DNA from 2 places in the Tepidibacillus sp. LV47 genome. Region 2 is predicted to be linked to the other one. Evidence: riboswitches for the same ligand, from Rfam matches in the RefSeq annotation. Region 2 holds a riboswitch; the other holds the start of a gene.
What was found. Region 2 has a riboswitch for cobalamin ahead of nrdD (anaerobic ribonucleoside-triphosphate reductase). Riboswitches for the same ligand answer to the same signal wherever they lie in the genome.

Region 1 (3,428 bases), on a different contig from region 2:
AAATCTTAAAAGAAAATTATGATCTAATGATTCTTGATGTGATGATGCCTGTGATGGATGGATGGGAAACATTAGAGAAAATAAGGAAAATATCTGATATCCCTGTTTTGATGCTGACAGCAAAAGGTACGACAGAGGATAAAGTAACTGGGCTTACATCTGGAGCTGATGATTACCTGGTAAAGCCGTTTGAAGAGGCAGAGTTGGTTGCTCGTATTCAGGCTTTATTACGAAGAATACAAAAAAGTACAGAAGAAGATGAGTTATTGAAATATAAAGGGATTGTTTTAAATCTTTCAGCAAGGATTGCTTTTTACCTAGAAGAAACGATAAACCTTACCCCAACCGAATTCGATTTATTGGAGGTCTTAATGAAACATAAAGGAAAAGTTTTGTCGCGAGAGCAATTGATTGAAATGGTTTGGGGGATTGACTTTGTGGGAGAGGACCGTACTGTTGATTCTCATATTAAAAATTTGAGAGAAAAACTTCGGAAAGCTGGAGTGAAAGAACAAATCATAAAAACGGTATGGGGAATAGGATATAAAGTAGAATAAGAATGAGATATTTAAATCTATTCTGAGGGAATGAAGTGGGAATTATGAGAATTTTTTTATGGGTTATTTTTTCTATATTTTTAATTTTTTTCGGTGGTTCCTTCCTCTTGTTTGCTGTTCGGATGATTTGGTTTTCTCCAAATACGATGGGGATGATGATGGGCAGAAAAATGATGTTTCACCATATGTATTTTTGGATGAGAGGAACGTTTTGGATTTTTATCGTTCTTATCGGCCTTCTTATTATAATTTGGCTGATTTATGATTGGCAAAAAAGAAGAAAGTAAAGAATAAAGAACTATGAATTGTTAAGCCAACAGATGAGTTTAGACCCGCCTTTTTTTAAGGTGGGAATTTTTAGCACAAAAAAAAAGAGGCAGAGTTATTGCAAAAGCAGTTTGAACTCAACAGATGTGAAAAAGGAACTCTAAAAGCGCTTTAATGTACAAACTTATTTTTGATTATAAAACTCTGAACAAAGATAAGATAGTGCTTGTTAAATTGTTTTTATACGTTATAATGAACTCAGAAAATAAAATAACGTGTGGCAAATAGGTTCTTTCTGATTCGTCAGAAAGATGAAAAGGGAAGTTCGGTGAGAATCCGACGCGGTCCCGCCACTGTGATTGGTGTAAGCCTCCACATGAATCCACTGTCGTAAGACGGGAAGGAGTGGAAGGTATGCCATCAGCCAGGAGACCTGCCTATTTGTTAAGGAAGCTTAACCTTCGAGGAAAAGGGAAGGCATCTATCTCATTGACAAATTGGATCATGATGTCCTTATGTCCCTTTTTATCTTCGGGTAAAAAGGGACTTTTACTTTTCCTTGACATGCCCTATTTATCCAAATCTTTAAAATAGGTGTTGCTATGAAACAAAAAAAGAATCTTGCTCTTATCATAGGATCTTTGTTCCTTCTTCTCTTTTTTTCTATATTTGCAAGCCTGTTTGTTGGATCTGTTCATTTAGACTTCGTTTCAACAGTGAAAATTTTGGTGAATCAACTTCCTGGAATTGAACTCGCTCCAGATTGGGAAATTAGTGATGAGATGATCATTATCAATTTACGTTTGCCCAGAATTATTTTGGCATCTTTAGTAGGTGCGATGTTGTCCATTTCCGGTGTGGCATTTCAAGGTGTCTTACGAAATCCTTTGGCGGATCCGTATATTTTGGGTGTATCTTCTGGAGCAGCTTTAGGCGCAGCATCCACTTTAATCTTTGTTCCTGATCTTTCATTATTCGGTCATTTTACCCTTCCCATCTTTGCTTTTCTTGGGGCAATGATGGCATTGGGATTTGTGGTACTTTTGGCGAAAAGGCAATATTACCGAGGAAGTGAAACATTGATTCTTGCTGGGGTGATCGTTCAATCCCTTATGGGGGCCGTTCTTTCCTTTTTAATTACCATATCTGATAACAAACTTCAATCGATCATCTTTTGGCTTATGGGCAGTTTAGCCAACCATGATTGGACCGATATTCTCGTTCTCATCCCTTATTTTTTATTTGGTACAATCTTTTTACTTTTTCAATATAAAGACCTGAATGTTCTTGCCTTAGGAGAGAATGCGGCAACCTACCTAGGAATGGAAGTAGGGAAACAAAAAGTAAGGATTTTGACCATTGCTTCCTTACTAGCTGCTTCTGCGATCTCGATTGTAGGTATAATTGGGTTTGTAGGTTTAATTATTCCTCATATACTCAGAGTCTTATTTGGTGCAAATCATCGAATATTACTCCCTGTGTCTGTTTTAGCTGGTTCAGTTTTTTTAATCCTTACAGATACTTTAGCGCGAACGATGATTCCTTCAAGCGAAATTCCCATCGGTGTTCTGACTGCATTTTTAGGTGCGCCTTTTTTCGCATATCTCTTTTATAAAAATCGAAATGGGAGGGGTTAAAAATTGAGTCTCTTCCAAGTTAAGCGTGTGTCTCATTTTTTTGGACAAAAACAAGTGTTGCGTAACATTCATTTTGAAGTAGAAAAGGGACGTGTTCTTGGCATCATTGGGCCAAATGGAAGCGGGAAAACCACTTTAATACAAGCCATGAGCGGTTTGTTTGACGTTGATGAAGGTGAGATTCTATTTCAAGGTAAAAACATAACGAGCTATCGTAAGAAAGAGTTAGCTCGAAAATTAGCGGTAATGTCTCAAGAGGGAACTCCGCCTCTCCCTTTTACCGTTAATGAAGTGGTATCGATGGGAAGGTATCCGTGGTTAGACTTTTTCACAGATTTATCGGTAAGGGATAAAGACCTAGTAAAAAAAACCCTGGTGCAATTGGATTTATGGGAGAAACGTTTTCAGCAAGTGGCTACATTAAGCGGCGGTGAGCGCCAATTAGTTTCTTTGGCAAGGGCGATGGTTCAAGATCCGGTAGTTTTATTTCTAGATGAACCAACCACTTATTTAGATATTGGTCACCAAATCTTAGTATTAGAACATATTCGCAAATGGCATCAAGAAAAAGAGATTACGATTGTAATGGTACTCCATGACTTAAATTTGGCAGCTCAATACTGTGATGAATTGATCTTAATTCAAGATGGAAAGATTGAATCTATCGGTAAGGTAGAGGAAGTGCTTAATGTTAAGGAAATTGAACGAGTTTACCATACAAAGCCAATTTTAGTACAGCATCCAATACGAAAGGTTCCACAAATTTTGTTACAAGGGCAATAAACTAATGATACGTATCCTTTATGAGTGAAATGAAATGTCCAGTTGTTTTCTATGGAAAATCTTTGTTAAAATTAAGATAGTGGAAATGGAACCTCATTTTTTTAGGAAAAGGAGTGATGATGATGGCAATTGTAGAAGTAACGATAACTCCTCTAGGAACAGGCAGTCCAAGTATAAGTCAATA
Region 2 (3,428 bases):
GTCATTATCCTTCCTCTGATAAAAACCAATTCCATAAATGAGAACACCGAATCCTAAAATTGCTTGAACGGAAAAAAGGATCTTTTCCATTGTCTCATTAGGTTCAAAAAATAAATTTGTAATCCATGGCTGATAATCTCGATCTATCGTTGAAATTACTCCTTGTGCTTGATCATCCGTCCCAGTAAATTCAAGATTTCCTAAAAAATTTTGTAAAAAGAGAATAAGGAACAAAACGAATACACTAAGTAGTATTTTTTTATTTACCCCAAGTAAAAAACCTCCTTTCTTTTTGTAAAAGAATTTGCAGTTCTTGCTGATGATTTTGCTTTAAGAGTTGAACAACAATAACTGTAATGATTCCTTCGATCATCGCTAACGGCACCTGAGTAACAGCAAAGATCGTAAAAAATTTCTGAAATGATTCCATCACTCCTCCAATTTGTGAAGGAAACGCAAGAGCTAATTGAAATGAAGTCACAACATAAGTCATTAGATCCCCTAAACTTGCGGCGAAAAAGATTGCAAGCTTATCTTTATGGAACAAACGTCTAAATAAATGATACGTACCTACTGCAAATATTGGCCCTATAATCGCCATCGAAAAAAGATTAGCACCTAAAGTGGTAATTCCACCATGAGCGAGTAAAAGAGCCTGAAAAAGTAAAACAATTCCCCCAATTACACTCATAATCGCTGGACCGAATAAGATCGCACCTAATCCTACCCCTGTCATATGACTACTACTTCCCGTAACTGATGGTAGCTTTAGAGCAGATAAGGCAAAAGTAAACGCCCCTATTACACCAAGGAGTAATTTAAATTGAGGATTTTCTTTGATAACGATACGAATCCTTTTCACTCCAAATACGAAAAACGGAGTAGAAATCACCCACCAAAAAGCAGCCCATTTAACCGGCAAAAAGCCTTCCATAATATGCATCGCATAAGCAGGTTGTGGAATGAACAAAAAATAAATCGTTAATAACAAAACCTCAACACTAAATGATCGATATTGCAAATCAATTCCTCCCTCCAATAAAATAAGCACCCCTACCCTAAAGATAGAAGTGCTTGATAGACTAACGAATATTCCGCCATACCACCTGTTTCACGAAAAAAACACTTCACTCCGTTTTACAAGGAAAGCGTTGAAGTGCTTATGTTTAACAATGTTGATATGGCAATGAAACGACAAACACTCCCCTATCTCCCGTAGGGTTATGTGTTTTGAAAATAGGCAGGTCTCCTGACTTCGATTCACCGTCTGTATAAGGCCTTCCCAATTTTGCAATCAGTGGCATTGATTTATACAGACTCCTCGTTACAGTGGCGGGACCGTGTCGGATTTTCACCGACTTCCCTTTTAATCCAAGTTATGATTGCATAACTTGGAACCTATTTCCATTCATATTTAATTTTATTAACTTAATATATACCTCATGACTGATAGCATGTCAATAAACTTTTTCATTTTGTTACTGTATAAAAAATAATCATTGCAAAAAAGCAAAATTTGTTATTTAATATCAAATAAGGAATACAACATATAGAAGGAATCGTTCTAAAAAAAAACAATATATAGTGTTTTATACAAAAAAGTAAGGTGTTTTAAAACTTAAAAGGGAATCTGGTGAAAGTCCAGAACTGTCCCCGCAACTGTAAGTGTGGACGAAATGAGTAAAAGCCACTGTACAAGAATGCTTCATGGCTCTTGTACGGGAAGGATTCAAAGTAGGAAGAAGCACAAGTCAGGAGACCTGCCTTACTTTTCAAGTTTCATTTTCTTCGGGAGTTGAGAGGATGGAACGATTGTATAAACAGGTATATTTTCTATAATTGCCTTTTTATGCCATCGTTCAATCCGCTCAAAATTGAGCGGATTTTTTTTATCAAATATACAAGGAGGCTTTTTTATGTTTAACAGTTCAAGTGAAATTATCAGGTCATTTACATCAGAAGTAGAAAACAAAAAGACAGATTTTTTAAAAAGGGAAAACAGCAATTATGTATATTCTTTGCCATTATTAAGACACCACTTAACCAATTTTGCAGAAGAAGAATTCCTATTAAATGAAATTTTACCTAAAGAATTAAAAGATTTATATGATCAAGGAATAGTCTACATCCATGATAAACAACTAAGTCCCTATTGTGTTAGTGTTGGGTGTAGAGATATCGCCACTTTTGGAATCCCTACCCTTGCCAAAAATATGCTGTCTTCTAAACCAACGAAGAGACTAGATACGCTCTTACGTCATTTTAGTAATGTGGTTGTTTTAATGTCTCAACAAGTTTCTGGAGCGGTTATGCTGTCGCAAATGACAACTGTCGCTGCATCGTATTTATATTTTGAAGAAACAGAAACACAAAAGAAGTATTCCCAAAACGATTTAAAACAATTATTCCAAAGCTTAATTTGGGAAATGAATATGCCTCTTCGAAGCGGTTCCCAATCTGCCTTTTCCAATATAACGATGGAATTTGGCAAACCTTCCGAAGAAATCAAAGATGAATACATAGTCATTGGTGGAGAAGCAAGAAATATGAAATATAAAGAAATTCCCTCTGAATATTTTGATCGGATTAATCAAGCGATTATCGATGTGATGGCTGAAGGAACAGGAAATGGCATTCCTTTTACCTTTCCTTTGATCACTGTTCCGATTGATGATCATTTTAACTTTGATAATGATTTATTCTTATATTTGTTAGACAAAATGTATAATTGGGGCGGCGTTTATTTTGAAAATTTTCGTACATTCCCCTTTGATAATGATTATTATAAAAAATTAAATCCTTACATAAAGGCCCGGGATCCAGAAGCCAGCAGAAGTTTATGCTGTCGTTTACAGATCGATTTAAGCTTGCTCTCTAAAGTGGGGAGTGGTATTTTTGGAAGTTCCACGGGGTCAACTGGTGCCGTGCAAGTACTTAATTTAAACGCCAATCGCCTTCTAATGGAATTTGGCCATGACAAAGATTTATTAAAACAAAAAATGCGCGAATACCTAGAAATCATGCAAAAAGGTCATCAAGCGAAAAGAAAATGGATTGAAGCAAATAAAGAATTATATCCCACTTTCTTTGCATTTAATAAAGACCTTAAAAATTATTTTAATGTTTTTGCCATCACTGGTATGCATGAAGGATTGATCAATATTGGTTTTAAAGATGGAATCAAAGATGAACAAGGAAAAAAACTTGCCCATGAAATTATGCAATATATGACTGAAGTGATAAATGAATTCATCGTTCGTGACCAAGTTGCTTGCGGAATAGAATATGCTCCTGCTGAAAATGCCGGAATCAAACTGGCTCGCCATGATATGAAATGGGCAAAAGAACATAACCGAGAAATTTTTGTTCAAGGAAAAGGAGAAGATGTTTATTTAACTTCTGGTTGTATGCTTCCCTTTAGTGAAGAA

Region 1: another riboswitch for cobalamin. It lies ahead of ACMW72_RS06655 (FecCD family ABC transporter permease); the one in region 2 lies ahead of nrdD (anaerobic ribonucleoside-triphosphate reductase).

What each region holds. Positions count from the first base shown of each region.
Region 1 covers NZ_JBLWIF010000004.1:94,509-97,936, forward strand. Annotated here, with positions in the region: gene ACMW72_RS06650 (response regulator transcription factor) at 1-557, shown strand, start outside; cobalamin riboswitch at 1,094-1,280, shown strand; gene ACMW72_RS06655 (FecCD family ABC transporter permease) at 1,427-2,461, shown strand; gene ACMW72_RS06660 (ABC transporter ATP-binding protein) at 2,465-3,244, shown strand; gene ACMW72_RS06665 (MTH1187 family thiamine-binding protein) at 3,367-3,428, shown strand, end outside.
Region 2 covers NZ_JBLWIF010000001.1:514,998-518,425, forward strand. Annotated here, with positions in the region: gene ACMW72_RS02520 (energy-coupling factor ABC transporter substrate-binding protein) at 1-324, opposite strand, end outside; gene ACMW72_RS02525 (energy-coupling factor ABC transporter permease) at 260-1,021, opposite strand; cobalamin riboswitch at 1,222-1,417, opposite strand; cobalamin riboswitch at 1,588-1,783, shown strand; gene nrdD (anaerobic ribonucleoside-triphosphate reductase) at 1,917-3,428, shown strand, end outside.